DNA from 2 places in the Bacillus spongiae genome. Region 1 is predicted to be linked to the other one. Evidence: a T-box and tRNA genes for the amino acid it is inferred to sense, from the RefSeq annotation. Region 1 holds a T-box; the other holds one or more tRNA genes.
The links. The T-box of region 1 lies ahead of trpS (tryptophan--tRNA ligase). A T-box ahead of a tRNA ligase gene usually reads a tRNA of that ligase, here a tRNA-Trp.
Positions count from the first base shown of each region.

Region 1 (16,394 bases):
ACTAGATGAAATGGGAATGGGTTCTGTAAATCCTTGAAAAATACCTAATAGTAAATATTTGAGTAATTCACCTAAATTATCTGTAATCATGAATATCCTCCGTCATTTTTGTTCACATCTTATAATTTAACATGATGAAGCAATGATGTGTAAAGTAGTTTTTCTAGGCTTTAAAGTAAGAGTAGTAAATTTCATCCGTATGAAACAACCGTTTACGACGAATAGTAATAGTAAATCTAGGTACAAAGGAAGGAGGAAGTAAAATGGGGCAACCGCGACATTTTCGTGGAGGAGACAAAGCACCGAATAATGGTATTTACATTGAGATTGGTGAAACTGGAAGTAATGTGAAGAATCCCAAAAAAATAAAGTTGAAGTCTGGTGATCGTTTCCCGGAAAATTCAAATCATAATCGCCATTGGACTTATTTACCAAAATTTTAATGGAAGGGTGATCATCGAACAATCCTTTCGGCAATCCCTTTTATTCGTCCATTTAAGACGTGAAAAATATTTTCGTCGCTTACTTAATTATGTATGTGGAGTTAAAATAGCCCATTTAGTAATTCTAACTAAATCTCTTTTATATGAAGTAAATTATAAAAAGCTCATCACTTGGATGAGCTTTTTATGGTTATATCAAAGAGATTAATGTTCCTCCACGGAGTCATTAGGGATGACAGCGGATACAACAAATAGTAACAATGTCGTTATAACGGCTAGAATTGCTGCTGCTTCCGGATTGAACTCTATACCATTCATTGAACTAACGACATATGAGAGCATCTCAACTAATAATAGTGTCCAAAAGAAAGTCCAAAAATATCTCACTACTCTCACCTCACCTTTTATGTAAACATAACATATCTCGTATTTACATGTTTCATCATACCATAGCTTTATGTAATAATAAATATTTTTCCGTATCTAATCACGAAACATATAGGAGCTTTTTACTCTATTTTGGGCGAATGACATTTCCTCGTTCTAACAATTACATACAATAATATGACTTAGTACGTAAAAGGAGAATTATAAATGAGGGAGCGGAGATTTCAAATCGAAAACGAATGGTGCATGGTGCATTACCCTGAAAAACCGAACGGATTTGCTGTGATGATTTTAGGGGACTTTAATCACTATGTTGATGAGATCAGTAGCTTTTGGATGCAACATGAAACAAGAAAAAAAATAATCGAGGAATTAAATGCAAATGGTTATTTAGTATGCTATTCAAATCTTTATGGATGTCATTGGGGACATGAAAAGGCGGTTCGTTTAGCCAAAAGAGTATATCACTACATTATCAGAAATGAAATTCTCAATGATCGAATTCACATTTTAGCGGACGGGATGGGAGCTTTAGTGGCCGAGAAGCTCGTTCCATTGCTAAATGAAAAAATACGGTCGATGGTTCTTTATTCTCCATGTATCTCCATACCGATGCATTTAGAACATGAACATGAGCAGAAGTTTTTTTATAAAAAAATCCTTCATGAACTTGCTAAAGTATATGAAAAAAGTGTGGAAGAATGTGAAAGGGAGTTTAATATTGCTGATACAGAGGCCTACTTTATTGCAAAAACGGATATTCCCATTTGTATAATTCAGTGGATTGGTTCCAACCGTTATAAATCTCAATTTCATCTCATAAAAGATATATATGTAGAAAGAATGGGGAATTCAAGACGAGTGGAACTTAATTACTTAGTTCCTGAGAAAAATAGAACCGTTAGCAATAAACTTATTTTATTTTATCGAAAAGAAGAAAAAATTCTTTAGTTTTTATGAAATGGAAAGGGAGATGCTTTTATTGAATAGAGTCATTGTGTTTGCTGCCCAGCAATTTTTAGGGTTTGAGCTTTGCAAAAGTTTATTAGAGTATGGATATGAAGTAGAAGGGTTTGATGAGGGAGAGCAAGGGGAGAAATGGCTTGAAATTGGTCGTAATGCTAATGTAAATTACGCTGCTTATCCCTTTCAACAAAAAGAAGAGAAAATAACTCATATGGTATTTCCATATTTTGATTATGAGGAAGGTCATCACGAAAGTTTAACAAAAGAAATCAAAGGCATTGAGCCTATGGAAGACATCCATTTTCACTTCCTGTTTTCTACTCATATGCTAAGCAAACGTTATAAGGAGGAACACATTGATTTAACTAAAGTGATTGAAAAATTAAACATAAAGAATAAAACTTCAATTATATATTTACCTACTGTTTATGGCCCTAGTCAACCAGCAAACTACCTGTATGCCTCAATATTAAATAATAATCACGAAGAAATAAGCATCGAAGGTTTACGGGATGATCCAGAGGATGTGTTATTTGTAAGGGATGTGGCTAATACATTCGTCCATCAATTGGATAAGGAAGGGGTATATCTGTATGTGTCAAATAAAGAAAAGGAGTGGGAACGGGGAATTAGCGAACTAACTGACATTGATGTTCAATTATCTCCTCTTAACTTTATTCGGTCATACGTTCAGCAAAAGGAGGTAATTCCGTCATCTATTTCAATAAAAGAAGGACTTAGGCTACAGGAAAAATCATATCAGGATTGATAGTAGCTTTTTTATAAAAAAGACATTTCAATCCTGATTTTACATACTGTTTAAAACGAATGTTCAAAAAGCACCTGTTATAATGATAGAATTTAATGGTATCTTCAGTAAAGGGTGAGAAAGTAGCTTCTTTTGTGTAAAAGTATCGGTTAAGTATTCAATAAGTAGAGTGGTGATTCTTCTTTTCTTAAACCAATGAATAGGCTATAATATTGACATAATTAGTTAATATAGCTTTAAATGTTCTAGTTAGACTAAACATTCAAATAGCGAGTAGGGATTGGAGGAATTGAGTAATAATGAATGATGATAAAACCATGCAGTTTATGCAAATTGCAATGAAGCATTTTCCTGAAGCGAAAACGAAAATGGATGAAGCAGGAATAGAGTTTTCAATGGATATGCTTCAACCTTTTATGACGCTTTTCAATCAAATAATGTCAGAAGCGTATGAACTCGGAAAGCAAGAGGCAAAAAAAGAAATGAATTAAGCTAAACCGCTCTGATTTGGGCGGTTTTTTTGTGAAAAAATAAGTTAGTAGAGCTAGAAAGCAACCATCAGCAAATGGATGCAACATACACCAAGGAATATAGATAGACTTTTAGCCTAAACATAATCAATGAGGAGAAAGCAGTTGCCAAATTGATTTTTTTTCGATAAAATTAGTACCAAGTCATAATAATAAATAATATAAATAGATAATAGGTTTTGCAATAAAGGTAATGATAAAATGGAAGGGGTATTGATATGAACGCAGGTATAATAGGTATTGGGAAATATGTCCCTGAAAAAGTTGTCACTAACCACGATCTTGAGAAAATAATGGATACGACAGATGAGTGGATTAGAACAAGGACGGGAATTGAAGAACGAAGAATAGCGCCTGATCATATGGATACGTCAGACTTGGCTTATGAAGCTGCAAAAGTAGCAATTGAAAACGCATCGATTCATCCAGAGGAGATTGATCTCATTCTTGTTGCTACGGTAACACCAGATCAACCTTTTCCTTCAGTTGGGTGCATGCTACAAGAGAAGTTAGGTGCGAAAAATGCAGCAGCGATGGACATAAGCGCAGCCTGTGCAGGTTTTATGTACGGAATGATTACAGCGAAACAATTTATTGAAAATAATGCTTATAAACATATCCTAATAGTAGGAGTAGAAAAACTTTCAAAAATTATGAATTGGGAAGACCGAAATACAGCAGTCTTATTTGGAGATGGTGCTGGGGCAGCAGTGATGGGACCTGTTTCAAAAGATAGGGGAATTCTTTCATTTGAATTAGGGTCAGACGGTTCAGGTGGAAAGCATCTTTATCAGGAGAAGGACATCATTCAAATGAATGGACGCGAAGTTTTCAAATTTGCTGTTCGCCAAATGGGAGAATCAAGTATAGCGGTGTTAGATAAAGCTGGATTAACAAAGGAAGATGTAGACTTTTTAATTCCTCATCAAGCAAATATACGAATTATGGAATCAGCACGACAACGGTTAGAGTTACCTGAAGAAAAAATGTCTAAAACCGTTCATAAATATGGAAACACATCTGCTGCTTCGATTCCAATCTCAATTGTGGATGAAGTAGAAGCTGGAAAAATTAATGATGATGATGTTATTGTTATGGTTGGATTTGGTGGTGGCCTTACATGGGGAGCTATCGTGATGAAATGGGGAAAATAATCACATAATTTTTAATAAACAAGTTTTCTTAAAGTAAAAAAAGGAGATGGACATAACATGATGAAAAAAAGACGAGTGGTCGTAACGGGTGTCGGTGCCGTGACACCTTTAGGGAATGATGCGGAAACTACATGGGAAAATATTAAGGAAGGAAAATCAGGACTTGATGTTATGACAAGATTAAATCCTGATGATTTTCCAGCAAAGGTAGTCGGTGAGGTAAAAGAATTTAATCCAGAAAAATGGCTAGAGCGAAAAGAAGCAAGAAAGATGGATCGTTTTACGCAATACGCTGTAGCAGCTTCCTTAATGGCTGTAAAGAATGCACAATTGACTATTAATGATGAAAATGCTCATCGAGTAGGTGTGTGGATAGGCTCCGGTATTGGCGGTATGGAAACCTTCGAAAAACAATATGAAGTTTTCCAGAAACGAGGATATCGACGTGTAAGTCCGTTCTTTGTCCCAATGATGATTCCGGATATGGCAGCTGGACAGGTGTCTATTACTCTTGGAGCAAAAGGAATGAACTCCTGTACAGTAACCGCTTGTGCAACAGGAACCAATTCCATTGGGGACGCATTTAAAGTTATAGAGCGTGGAGATGCTGACGTAATGGTTGCAGGTGGAACGGAAGCGCCAATCACGTCAATGTCTATGGCTGGTTTTAGCTCAAACACGGCTTTATCGACTAACCCAGACCCAAAAACAGCTAGTCGACCATTTGATGCGAATCGAGATGGCTTCGTGATGGGTGAAGGAGCGGGTGTGCTCGTTCTAGAAGATTTAGAACATGCCCTTAATCGAGGAGCAAATATTTTGGCTGAGATTGTAGGGTATGGCTCAACGGCTGATGCCTATCATATCACTTCACCATCTCCAGAAGGAGAAGGCGGAGCGAGAGCTATGAAGCTTGCGATAGAAGATGGTAACCTTTCACCAACTGATATTGATTATATTAATGCTCATGGTACAAGCACAGACTATAATGATAAATTTGAAACGATGGCAATAAAATCTGTTTTTGGAGAGCATGCCAATAAGTTAGCGATTAGCTCTACTAAATCGATGACTGGTCATTTATTAGGGGCAGCTGGTGGAGTGGAAGCAATATTCACCGTTCTAGCATTAAAGGAAGGAATCTTGCCACCAACTATAAATTATGAAACGCCAGATCCAGAATGTGACCTTGACTATGTTACAAATAAGGCGCGAAAACAGGAAATAAACGCGGCCATGAGTAATTCATTAGGTTTTGGTGGACACAATGCAACAATCGTATTTACTAAATATGATAATGAATAAATGCTGAAGGAGCTCTGATGTGAGCTCCTTTTTTGTATTGTTTTCAGTTCAAAGTAGGAATACAAGATAACGGACCTTTTAACTCTTTCGTTCATATGATGAGGAGAGGGAAGGAGGGTTACGACCTTGTCGGTTATTCCTACAAACAAACTGTTAAAAAAACATGGAGAATCCCCTGAGAAATTACTAGCCTCATGTGGAGTTAATAAAGATGAAGCGAGAAGTTTATATACGTACTTAAAGGGATTTGGAATGTATAGTCGAACGACAGGAATTTTAGATACTGTTGATGAATTAATTGAAAAAGAATATTGGACACACCTCGAAAAGATTGAAAAGAAATATAAGAAGAAATGGAGAGGTCCAAATGTGCCCATAATGATCTTTCCTTTGGATCAAAGAAGAGAGGGGAAGATGTCTGGAGTATCATTTAAGGATAAAATATTTTTATTTTTAACTCCGTCCGTGTCGAGAAAAAAGCTGGAAGCTTTATTTATTCATGAATATCATCATTGTGTCAGAATGAATAAGCTCTTGAAAGTGAACAAAGAATTCACATTGCTGGATTCGATTGTATTTGAGGGTTTAGCAGAATCAGCAGTTAAGGAGTATTGTGGTGAAGAATACATTGCTGATTGGTGCAAAAAATATAAACAGCCACATTTACAAAGAATGTGGAACACGTCAATTAAACCTAACCTTGATGCCAAAAAAGGAGAGAGAGTCCATGAGAGCTTATTATTTGGAAAAGGGTTTGCGCCAAGAATGATGGGATATGCGGTGGGCTATTACCTTATACAACAATGGTTGGCAGACCATCCAGCTTCCACGGTTAAAATGCTTTCCTTACCTTCAGAAACGTTTATACTAAAAGAAGAAGAAAAGAGTTAAAGGGGTTAAAAAAGACGAGGGAAGGAACCGAATATCCTTCCTCGTTTGTGTAAAGAAGCTCTAAACGTATACGTAATTTTATCATAATTTTTTTTTCTATACATATGATGAACTAGAGCATGGACATGCTCATTTCTTTATGGAAGGGAGAACGAGATGGTATTTAGGCTGTTTTTGCTTCTCCTTGGATTTGGACTAGCTGTTTCTGGGGGCGTAAGTTTAATTGTCTATTTAAATTTATTAACAACGGGTCTATCTGTGCAACAATTTATCGATATGATGAAAATGCGAATGGAAGGCTATTTATTTATTATTGGAACGCTCTTTATTACTTTAGCGATCTACCTACCCACTAGCAAGGACAAACATAAATAGAAAAAAATTTATAATGAAATATTGACGAATATTTTTACCAATCGCTGCCTATACTGAATGACAAATAGGTCTGAAGCGAGGGGTCGAAATGTTATATCTTCACGACGTATGGGTGAATTGGTTCGAAGGCGAAGAAAATGGATACAATGTATGTCATTTTCATGAATGGAGAAAAGAGGACGTTATCGAGCTGTTAGATCAAGTCCCACTTATTAAAGTATCGGAACCTTTATTTCATTACATCGAAAACAATCTATCAGAGATTCCAGCAGAATTGTTAAAAGAAATTTATCAAAAAGCTTATTTACGAAAAAATCATGAAAGAGTTCAACTAGATTATTGCTTCGTCGTGACAGATGGAATTGGGATTATTGCGATCGATACGATTGGTTATACTGTACCAATTCGAAAAAGTCGTTTAATTCCTAGGCAAGAGCAATTGGTCTATGAAATGATTGAATGTCATGAACCGAAAGACTTTTGTTTTCAATTGGAGAATAAGGATTACCACATCCTATCACCTGAACCAAAGGTGATGAGTGGCTTAACAAGGAAGGAAAGACAGCTGAAACAATTGTTATTTATGGCACTAGACCAATTAAACTCATCAAATAATACAGCAGAAGTACGTTATTGGTACACAGAGTGGGCACCTGAAAACTATAGAATCATTCAAGGAATGACATTTGATGAGGTGTGGAAGAGTTTGTATGAAGAAACAAAATGGGGATGGAGTAGGAAACATGCGAGCCTATGTGAACGAATTATTAAAGGTCAACCATTTTTTGAAAAGCTATGGGACATGGAGCATGGGTCTAAAGTGAATTAAAAAAGAAGCCTTAGTGGCTTCTTTTTTTGTATATTGCTCTCTTCACCCCATAAAGAAAGGGGAATGTCTATAATTTTTGGGAAGGCTTTATCGTTTTCTTTTTCTGCCTAGTCCCATTGCATTTTCCATTTTCTTAATCATTTTACTAGCGACCTTGTTGGCTCTATCTGCTCCGTCATCTAAAATTTGATCAAGTTCATCTGAGTCTATTAGTTCATAATATCGTTCCTGAATAGGTTTAATAGCATTGACAACAACAGCGGCTAAATCGGTTTTAAACTGGCCGTATCCTACCCCTTCATACTTTTCTTCTAATTCCTTAATTGAGATATTCCCTAAAATAGAGTAAATCGAAAGTAAATTGGCAACACCAGGTTTGTTCTCTTTATCGTATTTCACAATTCCTTCTGAATCTGTTACTGCTGATTTGATTTTCTTTTCAATCTGCTTAGGATCATCAAGTAAAGTAATGGTTGCCTTTTTATTTGGATCAGATTTACTCATCTTCTTCGTCGGTTCTTGCAGAGACATGATTCGTGCGCCAACTTCTGAAATTCGAATTTCTGGAATAGTCAAAATGTCGTTATACTTTTTATTAAATCGCTCTGCTATATCACGAGTTAACTCAATATGTTGCTTCTGATCATCTCCAACTGGTACTAGGTCAGTGTTGTATAATAAGATATCCCCTGCCATGAGTGGTGGGTAGGTTAATAAACCAGCTGTAACGGCATCTTTACCTTGAGACTTGTCTTTAAATTGGGTCATTCTTTCTAGTTCACCGATATAGGTTACGCATTGTAGCATCCAGCCTGCTTGTGCATGAGCAGGAACTTCAGATTGGATAAAAATTGTTGATTTCGTAGGGTCAATCCCAATAGCAATGTGCATGGCAGCAAGTGATTTGATACTTTTTCTTAATTCAAGACGGTCTTGTGATACCGTTATCGCATGTTGATCGACCACACTGAAATAACAGTGATAGTCATGTTGTAGCTCAATAAACTGCATCATTGCTCCAATATAATTTCCAAGGGTAATGGTTCCACTCGGTTGGATACCTGAAAAAATCGTTTTCATCTTTGTTCCTCCTAATACTAATTATTTATAAAAACATAAAAAACCATTCATCTCTATTACAAAATAGGGACGAATGGTTAATTCCGCGGTGCCACCCTAAGTGCTCAAAAAAGCCATCTTAGTATCTATGCGAGCATAGACTCCTATTAACGCTAGGTTACGCCACAAACTACTTACTTTCGCTTTTGCAGGTGGAGCTCAAAAGTCCATTCCATTTAGGATAGTGTTTGTTTTCACCAGCCACAAACTCTCTAAGAGCTATCACTTAAATGTACTACTCTTCATCAACGCAATTTTTATAAAGTTAAAAGAATTATACATAATATATTGAAAACAATCAAGCTAGATAATAAGCTGCAACGATTGAAATGAAGGTCAATAGTCCTCCGACAATTAAGAAAGGTTGGGTAATGGACACGGTTCTTTTGACGAGATACTCTTCATGAATCGGCTTTGTGCTATCTAGGTTATCATATTTTGAAAAAAACTTTCCTGCTTGGGTGCTTTTTCGAAACCGTTTAATACTGTATATGATGCCATTAAAAAAGCCTTTTTCTACAACAAACGTAAATGATCCAATCATTAATAATAAAAGCCCCATGACAAAGAAAGAATTAACAAAAGCAATAAGGAAAGGAAGGTTGGAAAAAAAAGAATAAAGGAAAGAAATGATAAAAATTCCAATAATTAACCATAAAATTCGAGGTAAAATATTTTTCACGTAAGATCACCGTCACTATAAAATAAGATGTAAGTAGTATACAGGATATGATGGGTAAAAGAAATAGGAAAGGCATAACTTCCATATATAGAAGATGTTGGTTTGTGTTGCATAAGTGTACATATATCTTTTTCTGGTGGACAAATTATCATTGAAGTGATTGTATCTATTTTATAAGGGTTGTGAGGATATGAAATAAAGAAGCAAAAAGAATGTTTATACCTTCAAATGGATAAAAAAACAAAAAATAAGGTATGATTATAGCGAATAGATTAATAAATAGTTTACCAAAAATAAAAAAAAAAAAAATATATTGCCCTAAAATAGGCAGGAGAAAATCTACATTTTAACGTCCTTTATGTCATTTACACAAAAAAACTGTTAAATATATATTGCAAAAAAAATCAGATGCGATATAATAGGTAACGAATCTTCTGACAAATTAGAAGGTTAATATTAATACGAGGAGGTCGATTTCGGGATGAAGAAAAAACTATCATTCCTATTAGTTCTTCTTCTTGCTCTTTCCACATTTTTAGCAGCTTGTGGTGGAGATACTGATGAAGACACACAGAAAGACACAGGCAACGACACAGATAAAGAGAGACCACAGGTACTTAATTTAAGATCGGGTGAAGAAATTCCTAAAATGAGCCCAACTAAAGCAAGTGACTCCGTTTCATTTGAAGTAATGAACAGTGTATATGAAGGTTTATACCGTTTAGGTGAAGGTGATGAGCCAGTTCTAGGTATGGCAGAATCAGAGCCAGAAATCAGTGAAGACGGTAAGACATATACGTTCACTATTCGTGATGCGAAATGGTCTGATGGTTCACCAGTAACAGCGCATGATTTTGAGTACGCTTGGAAAAAAGTGTTAGACCCAGAAACTGAAGGTGTACAATATGCGTACATTATGTATGATATTAAAGGCGCATACGAGGCTCATGAAAAAGGTGGAAGCCTTGATGACGTTGGGGTAAAAGCAACTGACGAAAAAACATTAGTAGTAGAGCTTAATAGTGTAGCTCCATACTTCAAAGGTTTACTTTCTTTTGCAACATTCTACCCGCAAAAACAAGAATATGTTGAAGCACAAGGTGAAGAATATGCTTTAGAAGCAGATAAATCACTTTACAATGGTCCTTTCGTTTTATCAGAATGGAAACATGAGCAAAGCTACCAATTAAAGAAAAACCCAGATTATTGGGATGCAGATACTGTTAAACTAGAAGAAATTAACTACAATATCGTTAAAGATACTTCTACTGTAGTAAGTTTATATGAAACTAATCGAGTTGATATTGCTGGATTAAACTCAGAGTACGTAGACAAATGGAAAGATGATCCAAACTTCTACACTCGTGAAACATCAACTTTATTCTACCTACGCTTTAACCATACAAACGATATTCTTAAAAACGTAAATGCTCGTAAAGCAATTTCAATGGCTATAGATAAAGAATCTGTAGTTGACGTATTACTAAATAACGGATCTGTCCCTGCAGATTACTTTGTACCAGCTAACTTCGTAACTGGTCCAGATGGCAAAGACTTCCGTGAAGTTAATGGTGATATGAACGTAATGAATCTTGAAGAAGCTAAGAAGCTTTGGAAAACAGCGAAGGAAGAAGAAGGAATTGATTCTTTCGAGCTTGAATTATTGAACTATGATGGTGAGAATGCTAGAAAATTTGGTGAGTATATTAAAGAACAGTTAGAGGGTAACCTTGAAGGTTTAACTGTATCAATTTCTCAACAGCCGTTTAAACAAAAACTTAAGCGTGAAGAAGAGTTAGATTATGACTTCGCATATTCTGGTTGGGGACCAGACTATCCAGATCCAATGACATATATGGATATGTTTATTACAGATGGTCCAAACAACCAAACTGGTTGGTCAAATGCTGAATTTGATAGCCTAATTGAGCAATCAAAAGGTGAATTAACAAATGATTTACCAGCACGTTGGCAAGCAATGGCTGACGCAGAGAAACTATTATTTGATGAAGCGGTTATTTCTCCTATGTACCAACGAGGATCCTCTTACTTAGAGCGTGAATTTGTTAAAGGTGTTATTCGTCACTCCTTTGGAGCAGATGTTTCCTTTAAATGGGCATATATCGAGTAACATTTGAGTAACAGCACATCAAAAGGGAGAGTGTACGCAAAATTGCGTATACTCTCCCTTTTCCACGAAACAACAATTATCTAAATTTAGCGAATATATTTAAAAAAACCACACTATTAGAAATATGATATAATAAACGAAAAATCTTTTAAAAGGGGGGCTTGGCATGGTCAAATATACTATTCAACGAATTGCCTACATGATCATCACTTTGCTCATAATAGCTACTGCAACATTCTTTCTAATGAAGCTCCTTCCTGGATCACCACTAACAAACGTAGAGAAACTCTCTCCAGAGCAACAGGAACTCATTCTGGATAGATATGGTTTGAATGATCCGATTCCAGTCCAATATGTGAGATATATGACAAACTTAGCCCAAGGAGACTTAGGGGTTTCATTTATTTATGATGGTCGTTCTGTAACGAAAATTATTTCTGAACGAATTGGACCTTCTGCACAACTGGGCTTTCAAGCGTTAGTCATTGGAACAATTATAGGACTAGCCATGGGGATTATCGCAGCACTTAAGCACAATACAATTTTCGACTACGGTTCAACCTTTATAGCCGTTATTGGTATTTCGGTTCCAGGTTTCGTATTCGCTGCCTTACTTCAGTATTATGTTGGGGTTGAGCTTCAATGGCTGCCAGTTGCCTTATGGGAAGGCTGGGAATATAGTATCCTTCCGACAATCTCTTTGACGGTTATCGTTATAGCTAATATTGCTCGTTTTATGCGCTCAGAAATGCTTGAAGTATTGGGTTCTGATTACATTCTGTTAGCGAGAGCGAAAGGGATAAGCTCGGCTGCCATAGTTATTAAACATGGAATTCGAAACGCATTAATCCCAGTTATTACGATTCTTGGTCCGATGACCGTTGGATTAATGACAGGTACTCTCGTTATTGAGCAAATCTTTGCTGTTCCTGGATTAGGGCCTCAATTTGTTCAATCCATAAACACGAATGATTATCCAATTATTATGGGAATAACTATATTCTTTAGTTTCCTATTTATTGCCGTTATTTTCATAGTGGATATTCTGTATGGAATAGTTGATCCGCGTATTCGCTTAGCAGGGGGGAAAAAATAATGAAGAACAATAAAGACCAACAAGACCTTAAGCAAAACTTATCGCCCACCCTGTTTGAACAAACGAAGGTTAGTGACGCTGAGACTGAGGTGATAGCAAGACCAAGCTTGAATTTTTGGCAAGACGCTTGGATTCGTCTTCGCAAAAACAAGGGCGCCATCATTGGAATGATCTTAGTTATGATCACGCTTTTATTTGCTTTAGTTGGACCTTACATGAACGAATATTCTTATAAAGACCAGAATCTTCGTCATGCCAAATTGCCTCCTAAAATACCAGTATTAGAAAACATAGGATTCCTTCCTTTTGACGGTAAAGACCGTGAAGGAGACGATATGTATGAGCTAAAAGGTGTCGATGAGTATTATTGGTTTGGAACAGACGATTTAGGGCGCGATATTTGGACAAGAACTTGGGAAGGAACACGTATTTCCATATACATTGGTGTATTAGCTGCCATAATCGATTTATTTATCGGTATTGCCTATGGTGGTGCGTCGGGTTATTACGGTGGCCGAGTCGACAATATCATGCAAAGATTTATTGAAATCCTAATTGGTATTCCGAATTTAATTGTTGTAATCTTGTTCATCATCATTTTTGAGCCAGGACTTTTCACGATAACAATGGCGATGGTTATTACTGGTTGGACAGGAATGGCCAGGATTGTACGTGGACAAATCTTACAATTGAAAAACCAAGAATTTGTATTGGCTTCTAGAACGCTGGGGGCATCGAATAATCGCTTAATTTGGAAGCATTTACTTCCTAACGTTTTGGGCCCGATTATCATTACGACGATGTTTACTGTACCAGCAGCAATCTTTACCGAAGCATTTTTAAGTTTCATCGGTTTAGGAATTCAACCACCTTTAGCTTCATTAGGATCATTAGTAAATGATGGGTTCCGTTCTTTACAAACGTATCCACATATGATGGCATTCCCAGCAATTGTTATTTCAGTTATTATTTTAGGTTTCAACCTAATGGCTGATGGACTTCGAGATGCACTTGATCCGAAGATGCGTAAGTAATTAAGGAAGGGGAAATAAAAATGACAAGGTTATTAGATGTGAAAGACTTGCACGTCTCCTTCACAACGCATGGAGGAGAAGTTCAAGCTGTTCGTGGAGTAGATTTTCACTTAGATAAAGGGGAAACATTAGCGATTGTTGGAGAGTCTGGGTCAGGAAAATCTGTCACAACGAAAGCAATCATGCGTTTAATTCCCAACCCTCCAGGTTTCATCAAGCATGGTGAAATGAAATTTGAAGGGCAAGACTTAGTCCAACTAACTGAAAAAGAGATGCAGAAAATTCGTGGAAAAGACATCTCAATGATTTTCCAGGATCCAATGACGTCCTTAAACCCAACAATGACGATTGGGAAACAAATTATGGAGCCATTGTTAAAGCATCAAAAACTGAGTAAAGCAGACGCTCGTAAAAGAACGGTTGAATTGTTAAAGCTCGTGGGTCTTCCAAATCCAGAGGCTAGAATTAAGCAATATCCTCACCAATTTTCTGGTGGACAACGACAGCGTGTGGTTATTGCCATCGCTTTAGCTTGTAATCCAAAGATTCTTATTGCAGATGAACCGACAACGGCTCTTGATGTAACGATTCAAGCACAAATTTTAGAACTAATGAAAGATTTACAGAAAAAAATAGATACTTCTATTATTTTTATTACCCATGATTTAGGCGTGGTGGCGAATGTTGCTGATCGCGTTGCGGTAATGTATGGTGGACAGATTGTCGAATCAGGAACAGTAGATGAAATCTTTTATGACCCGAGACACCCTTACACTTGGGGCTTATTATCGTCGATGCCAACATTGGATACAGAAGTAAAGGCGAAGCTTAAGGCGATTCCAGGTACACCACCTGATCTTTTAAACCCTCCTAAAGGAGATGCTTTTGCTCTACGAAGCGACTATGCGTTAAAAATTGACTTAGAAAAAGAACCGCCGATGTATAAAGTTTCTGATACCCACTTTGTTAAGTCGTGGTTGTTACATCCGGATGCTCCTCAGGTTGAGCCTCCTGAAGCGGTGAAAATTAGACAACGCACAATGCCTTCTAACTATGAAAAGCCAGTGCTATTCGAGGAGGTTAATGCAAAATGACACAAACGAAGGAAAAGCTATTAGAAATTAAAAATTTAAAACAATACTTTAATCCAGGAAAACCTAATATGGTTAAAGCGGTGGATGATGTATCATTTGACATATATAGAGGAGAAACGTTAGGGCTTGTTGGCGAATCTGGTTGTGGGAAATCCACGACTGGTCGTACGATCATTCGCCTTTACGATGCAACAGACGGTAATGTGTTATTTGATGGTGAAGATGTGCATGGGAAGAAGTCCCGAAGCAAGCTAAAAAAATTCAATCAAAAAATGCAAATGATTTTCCAAGGTCCATACGCATCATTAAATCCACGGATGAAGGTTTCAGATATTATTGCTGAAGGCATCGATATTCATGGTTTAGCTAAGAATAAAGAGGAACGTTTGAACAAGGTTTATGAGCTCCTTGAAACAGTTGGTCTTAATCGTGAGCACGCTAATCGTTTTCCTCACGAATTCTCAGGTGGACAACGTCAACGTCTTGGTATTGCGCGTGCATTAGCTGTTGACCCTGAATTTATTATTGCAGATGAACCAATTTCTGCTTTGGATGTATCGATTCAAGCTCAAGTGGTGAACTTACTGAAGGATTTACAAAAAGAGAAAGGGCTAACCTATTTGTTCATTGCCCATGATCTATCTATGGTAAAGTACATTAGTGATCGTATTGGTGTAATGTATTTTGGTAAACTTGTAGAACTTGCTCCAAGTGATGTCCTTTACAAGAACCCTTTACACCCTTATACGCAATCGTTATTATCTGCTATACCTTTACCAGACCCTGATTATGAGCGTACACGTTCAAGAAAATCGTATGACCCAAATGTTCATAATTATTCAAACAACGATAAGCTTGAAATGCGTGAAGTTGCTCCGGATCATTTTGTATATTGTTCAGAGAAGGAATTTGAACAGTACAAAGCTCAATATAAACATTAAAAAAAACGATCTCTTTGAGATCGTTTTTTTAATGTTACTATTGAATGAATGACTTACATATAATATATAACTATCTATTTTCACATGAATTTTTGCAGAATCTACTAAGATTGTTTTCTAAATAGCGGAATACTGCTAGAATAATAGAAAAAAGCTTTTCTTCATTTTTCCACAAATTTTTTGGATGAATGGCTTATATTCAGTGAACATTACAATTGAGGAGAGATTAATGTGAAAATAAAACAAATAGTTAAAGTATTAAGTGTAAGTATGCTCCTCCTCCTCCCTACACAAAATGAGACCATGGCAAAAGAGAATGATACGCTAGAAGTTGAATATCATGTCAAAAGAGAAGCATTTGCTTCCTTAAAAAAAGAATTGCCAGCAAGAATCCCGCGTTTTATTTATGATTCTGGTCTCGTATTTGAATACCCAGATGCTATTAGAGGAATTTACGTAACTGGACATTCTGCAGGTGGAGGCCGTTTTAATGATTTAGTCTCTTTGGTAAATAAAACAGATTTAAATGCGATGGTGATTGACATCAAAGACGATTGGGGAAATGTCACCTTTAAACCGGAAGAGTCTTCTCCTTACGCAAAAATTGGGAAGGACTATATTAAGGACCCTATGAAGACCCTTAAAACA
Region 1 covers NZ_JBBAXC010000003.1:264,493-280,886, forward strand. Annotated here, with positions in the region: gene WAK64_RS05515 (undecaprenyl-diphosphate phosphatase) at 1-90, opposite strand, end outside; gene WAK64_RS05520 (YjzC family protein) at 264-443, shown strand; gene WAK64_RS05525 (YjzD family protein) at 648-830, opposite strand; gene WAK64_RS05530 (hydrolase) at 1,038-1,781, shown strand; gene WAK64_RS05535 (hypothetical protein) at 1,813-2,565, shown strand; gene WAK64_RS05540 (ComZ family protein) at 2,865-3,056, shown strand; gene WAK64_RS05545 (beta-ketoacyl-ACP synthase III) at 3,314-4,249, shown strand; gene fabF (beta-ketoacyl-ACP synthase II) at 4,310-5,554, shown strand; gene WAK64_RS05555 (DUF2268 domain-containing putative Zn-dependent protease) at 5,681-6,445, shown strand; gene WAK64_RS05560 (YuzI family membrane protein) at 6,602-6,820, shown strand; gene WAK64_RS05565 (YjbA family protein) at 6,909-7,649, shown strand; gene trpS (tryptophan--tRNA ligase) at 7,737-8,729, opposite strand; T-box leader at 8,792-9,026, opposite strand; gene WAK64_RS05575 (DUF3899 domain-containing protein) at 9,067-9,450, opposite strand; gene WAK64_RS05580 (peptide ABC transporter substrate-binding protein) at 9,932-11,581, shown strand; gene opp3b (oligopeptide ABC transporter permease) at 11,748-12,677, shown strand; gene opp3C (oligopeptide ABC transporter permease) at 12,677-13,711, shown strand; gene WAK64_RS05595 (ABC transporter ATP-binding protein) at 13,732-14,805, shown strand; gene WAK64_RS05600 (ABC transporter ATP-binding protein) at 14,802-15,746, shown strand; gene WAK64_RS05605 (putative glycoside hydrolase) at 15,978-16,394, shown strand, end outside.

Region 2 (5,858 bases), 270 kb from region 1:
GATCGAGGACTTAACCAAAAGAAACAAGTGAAAGCGACTGTTCATGTGCGACAAGCACATAGGAGCTGTAGCTGGACAGCGTAAGAACGGTGATTACTCACTCTTCATCAATCTTTATCTAGTTTTGAGGGTAAAATTTAAAAAAACTCTTGAAAAATATATTAAAAGCTGTATAATAATACTTGTCTTTGAAAAAAGTCTGGTGGCAATAGCAAAGAGGTCACACCCGTTCCCATACCGAACACGGAAGTTAAGCTCTTTAGCGCCGATGGTAGTTGGGGGCTTCCCCCTGTGAGAGTAGGACGTCGCCAGGCATAATGTTCCGCAGTAGCTCAGTGGTAGAGCTATCGGCTGTTAACCGATCGGTCGCAGGTTCGAATCCTGCCTGCGGAGCCAATTGGAGAGCTGTCCGAGAGGTCGAAGGAGCACGATTGGAAATCGTGTAGACGGTTACCGCTGTCTCAAGGGTTCGAATCCCTTGCTCTCCGCCATCGAGTATTATGGCCCGTTGGTCAAGCGGTTAAGACACCGCCCTTTCACGGCGGTAACACGGGTTCGAATCCCGTACGGGTCACCATTATACGGAGGATTAGCTCAGCTGGGAGAGCATCTGCCTTACAAGCAGAGGGTCGGCGGTTCGATCCCGTCATCCTCCACCATTAATGTTTAACTTTCAAATATCGCTTAAAATATTTGAAAAATGAAATTACATAGTTATTAATTTTCACGCTATTATCGTCGCGGGGTGGAGCAGTCTGGTAGCTCGTCGGGCTCATAACCCGAAGGTCGCAGGTTCAAATCCTGCCCCCGCAATACATTGGTCCGGTAGTTCAGTTGGTTAGAATGCCTGCCTGTCACGCAGGAGGTCGCGGGTTCGAGTCCCGTCCGGACCGCCATAATATAATTAGATTCACAAAAGTCATGATTAAATGGCTCGGTAGCTCAGTTGGTAGAGCAATGGACTGAAAATCCATGTGTCGGCGGTTCGATTCCGTCCCGAGCCACCATTTAAAAATCATGCCGGTGTAGCTCAACTGGTAGAGCAACTGACTTGTAATCAGTAGGTTGGGGGTTCAAGTCCTCTTGCCGGCACCAGATCATTTGTGGAGGGGTAGCGAAGTGGCTAAACGCGGCGGACTGTAAATCCGCTCCCTCAGGGTTCGGCGGTTCGAATCCGTCCCCCTCCACCATTTATAGGGGCATAGTTTAACGGTAGAACGAAGGTCTCCAAAACCTTTGGTGTGGGTTCGATTCCTACTGCCCCTGCCAATTAAATAATGGCGGCTGTGGCGAAGTGGTTAACGCATCGGATTGTGGTTCCGACATTCGTGGGTTCGATTCCCATCAGCCGCCCCATTTTATTCACATAAGTAAATAGATGGCATATACTATTATTGGGCTATAGCCAAGCGGTAAGGCAACGGACTTTGACTCCGTCATGCGTTGGTTCGAATCCAGCTAGCCCAGCTTGCGGAAGTAGTTCAGTGGTAGAACACCACCTTGCCAAGGTGGGGGTCGCGGGTTCAAATCCCGTCTTCCGCTCCAATTTAAATGGCGGCATAGCCAAGTGGTAAGGCAGAGGTCTGCAAAACCTTTATCACCGGTTCAAATCCGGTTGCCGCCTCCATTTTGACTGTATGGCAAAATGAGCAGACAAATAAGATTTTAAATGTACTTTAGCATTAAAAATCGATATACATACTTATAACCAACAATACACATAGAATGTATTGTTTTTTTATGTTCGATTTGAGCAATTTAGTCATATCGACATAAAAAGTCCTCTTTCTTATCGATATGTAGTTTAGGTATTGTGGAGAAAACTTAAAGTAACAAGATAAATTACGTTTACATTTTAATTTACAGGTTAAATCACACAGTAAAAAGCACGCAAACAAGCTCAGAGTTTACTGCTCTGAGCTTAAGGTTAATTTCATTAAAATCTCCGATAATTGAATAGTATTGTTAATTATCTTTAATCATCGTTATGAACTCTGCAAAGTCAGTTGTGAACTTGTCCTTCTTTATGAATCCTAGTTTCTCGTATAAATTAATAGCTCTGTCGTTAAATGTTGCAACTGATAGTCTTATAGGGATCCCCGGGGAGTTTTCTTTTATGTGGTTCATTATATATGTACAAAATTCATACCCGTATCCTTTTCCTACATAATATGGGTCCATTCCAAGACCCATATCTACATACTTATCATTATATACACCATGTTTATGTCCAACCGGGATTTGAGCTGACTCCCCTATACATAAGTAACCAAAGATTTTATTATTTTTGTCAATGATAGCTTGATAAGAACCATCAAGCAGTTCATTTATTCCTTCTTCAGTTATATCATTATTATAAAAATCATATGGTTTTTCATATCTCCAACTTAGGATAGTTTTAGCTGAATTAATATCCATTTTCTTAATTGTTAAGTTCATAGTACCCCTCATTTCTACGGTTTATGTTGCACTAAAGCTATCAATACTGTTCTTTACAAAAAAGGTCAATTTCTTGTATTTAATTATTAACAACTACTTCTATAGTATGATATTTCCCTATCAAGAAATATAACTTGTTGAATCAATATTTTCTGTTTAAGAGATTATACGTAAGAAGATTATTCTAATAATACAGGAAACGTGCCATCAAGGCCTGTCAAATAAGTTGAAGAGGGAGGAGAAAAAGAACATTGTTGAGGCGTTCATATTGCTGTTAACAAGATTACTTGTTGGAATAGGGAAATACATACGAGGGGGAGGAAACTCTACTATGGTGAGTCGAAATGACACGAATATGATTCGTTTAAGTACAAAGTTCTGGTGGGAAGCTATTCCCGCACTTGTTGCCGTTAAAAGTGTTGTTTTCGTTAGCTGGAGGGGTAGCTTGAATATCAAATAACGAATTGTTAAATGCCTTGTTGAACCTAATTGTGTTATTTGTTGCAAATTCCATCACATTGATACCTGAAAGATTGTTATTACGTGTTAAGTTTGAGTCAATAACATTATCATCAGAAGAGATTAATATTCCAGTCTCACTGTTTCTGCATGACATGTTTTCAATAATCATATTATTGCTATTGACGTCAAGACCTCTTAAACCATTGAGGAATGTATTCCTAAAGGCAATACTGTTGTTTCCTAAAAAGCAGCCGGTTAAACCAGATTCCTTGAACAAGTTATGGATTAATATGTTATTTATACCGCCGTTAAAACCTCGATCATTATTTGTCATTTTACAATTCATAATACAATTGTTTCTGCTAGCTAATATACCGACATCTGCATTATTTGCTACCTTACAGTTTAATATGAGATTGTTTACTCCCAAAATAATAAGACCTCTCAATGTATTAAATCTCGATTCGATTTCTTTTACAACATTATTTTCATAAGTAAACTCAATTAGAACACCAGAATCCAAAAATCCCTGAACCGTAAATCCTTGTAATACTGTACGATTAGCCTTTACAACCACACCAATATTACCTTGGGCAGGTTGACCTGAAATAATCGTCCGACCTATCCCGCAACCAAAGATTTTTAAGTTTTCTACTGTAACCTCAAACCCATCAAACGTCCCCACCAATAGTTTAATACTATCGCCAGGGGCAGAGTCATCAATGGCAGCTTGTACGGTTGGAAAATCATCTGTAGGCACGATTCGTAATGTCACAATATTTACCTCCCCTTAAAATCACAGTTAGTAGATTATATGAATGAAACACAAGCACTGCTTGTACTATATGAATAAATGTGCTGTTGACTAATCGTTGATCTTTCTCTTTTGTATTACATTAGTGTCGGTGTGGTGAAAGAACCGCTTTGATTTGCGGTAACGCCTACCAATTGAATAGTGAATTTCTTCATTTTTAGTTCTATCACTACTTCGAATAGTTTCGATAGTGCTATTTGTTGGAACTAGGCAAATATAAATAGAATATTACTCTTTCATAAATACTCTTCTTATATTGCTGATTAGAATAAAACAGGGGTTATGTGTGTATAAAAAATTCGTGAAAGTGAGAGCGAAATGAGAGAAAAGCTATCGAAAATGATAAACCTATGAAAAGCCGATGATCCAAAGTATTTGTCTATGTCAATTTGTTTGGTTGGTGTGCGAAATGCAAACTCACCATTTAAAGGCACGTGTAAAGTTGTAAATTGTCAACCGAAACTATACTTTTTTTCTATAAGAACATCATGACGGAAATGTATACATCTAAACGAGGGGATGCGAATGAGTCAATTTAAAATGGTGAAAATGCATTGGGTATGGACGGAAGTCGCTGAAGAAAAGAAGCCTAATCGTTAAGCGGGTGAGCCTTTTTGGGAAATGTACCGTAAAACCGTACCGGCAACGTGGCTCGCAAAAGGATACGTAAAGGAGTTGGAAGAATGAGCGGATCTAACCACGCAATTAACTGTATTTTCGCCAAATCGTTGAAAACTCGCAGACTCAGCTGAGTGTAGCCGTAATTGCTCGAGTTATATCGCCATGTTCGGCGTTGAAAGGGACGTAATGATGGCGAAGATTTTACACTCGAATTGATGGCGCTATTTGATTACGGCGTTTTGAAGGAGTTTCCTACGGGTGAGACAGCGGCAAGTCAATTCGAGTTTTAAAAAGACCCAGCAAGATGCTAATTACAAAGGCCGCCTGGGTCACTGTTATCACACTCGTTCCCTTTGAAGTTGTTGTCGTCTGCATCTTGAATGTCGTCAAACGTATTACCGAACGCGATGTTAAAAAAAACACTATTTTCATTAGAACTAGCAGATAGGCTAATTCCAAGATCACTATTGTCGTTAAGCACATTTCTTTTAACGAGATTAGAATCTGAATCATTAGTAATGTTCATCCCAAACGCATTTTGATTCAAAATATTTTCTTTTATTATATTAAAGTCAGAATCAAATACGGTTATGCCAAAATCATCATTATCATTAGAGGTATTTCCTTTAATTAAGTTATGGTTTGCATTATTTAACGAAATACCAGAATCACCGGATCCTCCTACGGCTTGAACTCGAAAATTTTTCACTAGAACACCTGTAGTATCTAAAACTGTAATCGCGTTTGCTTCATCCCCCATTACAAACGGTTGTGTTTTCCCAATCCCAACGAGTTTAATGTTTTCTGTACTAATAGAAACGTTTTCCTCATAAGGGTTACCATCCTCTTTCGCTTTTACTAAAATAATATCACCAGGCTCAGCAATAGCAACTGCACCTGATATCGTGCCTTCTTCATCTGGCACAACGATTGTTTTTTCGTTAAAGATTACGATACCTATTACGGTGAGGATAGCTAAAAAGAAGAGCGTGGTGAAAACAATAGCAACCAGAAAAAAGCTGTTTCGTTGTGATGTCCTCATATTATCATCCCACTTTCGAATAAATGACACTTTTACACTGTATGAAGGAACCGAAAGTATTATGAAAGGAGGTAATAACATGAAAGACGGCGACACAGTTAACAATTCGCAACTAGGTTTAACGGGAAAATTAGTCGTTAGTGATGATAAAAAAGCGATTCACTCATTAGATACGGATGAAAATCGTTGGCACATACGTGCACATTCAGTTGCAGATCTAAGACAGGCAGGCTGGCGAAAAATATAATTAAATGCATATTTTTGATGAAAACATGCGAAAAACGGAAATGAATCGCTATATTTGCACGAATCTAAGCGAGAAGTATTATATTGGTAAAATACCCCTCGACACATTTCGGCTGTAATTGTGTAAAAATTTGAAATAATAGGGGGGGAAGGCGAATAAACATGCACGAACTACAAATCGATATTGAATCGGAATTACGTGAGTTCGATTGGTTACGACCGACATGGACAGAC
Region 2 covers NZ_JBBAXC010000003.1:102-5,959, forward strand. Annotated here, with positions in the region: partial or broken rRNA gene WAK64_RS04155 (23S ribosomal RNA) at 1-18, shown strand, start outside; rRNA gene rrf (5S ribosomal RNA) at 199-314, shown strand; tRNA gene WAK64_RS04165 (tRNA-Asn) at 322-396, shown strand; tRNA gene WAK64_RS04170 (tRNA-Ser) at 400-491, shown strand; tRNA gene WAK64_RS04175 (tRNA-Glu) at 503-577, shown strand; tRNA gene WAK64_RS04180 (tRNA-Val) at 584-659, shown strand; tRNA gene WAK64_RS04185 (tRNA-Met) at 740-813, shown strand; tRNA gene WAK64_RS04190 (tRNA-Asp) at 820-896, shown strand; tRNA gene WAK64_RS04195 (tRNA-Phe) at 932-1,007, shown strand; tRNA gene WAK64_RS04200 (tRNA-Thr) at 1,020-1,095, shown strand; tRNA gene WAK64_RS04205 (tRNA-Tyr) at 1,106-1,190, shown strand; tRNA gene WAK64_RS04210 (tRNA-Trp) at 1,196-1,269, shown strand; tRNA gene WAK64_RS04215 (tRNA-His) at 1,281-1,356, shown strand; tRNA gene WAK64_RS04220 (tRNA-Gln) at 1,396-1,467, shown strand; tRNA gene WAK64_RS04225 (tRNA-Gly) at 1,471-1,545, shown strand; tRNA gene WAK64_RS04230 (tRNA-Cys) at 1,554-1,627, shown strand; gene WAK64_RS04235 (GNAT family N-acetyltransferase) at 1,966-2,439, opposite strand; gene WAK64_RS04240 (right-handed parallel beta-helix repeat-containing protein) at 2,804-3,676, opposite strand; gene WAK64_RS04245 (right-handed parallel beta-helix repeat-containing protein) at 4,644-5,378, opposite strand; gene WAK64_RS04250 (hypothetical protein) at 5,458-5,625, shown strand.
Region 2: it has a tRNA-Trp gene. The T-box ahead of trpS (tryptophan--tRNA ligase) is inferred to sense a tRNA for this amino acid. The anticodon was not compared.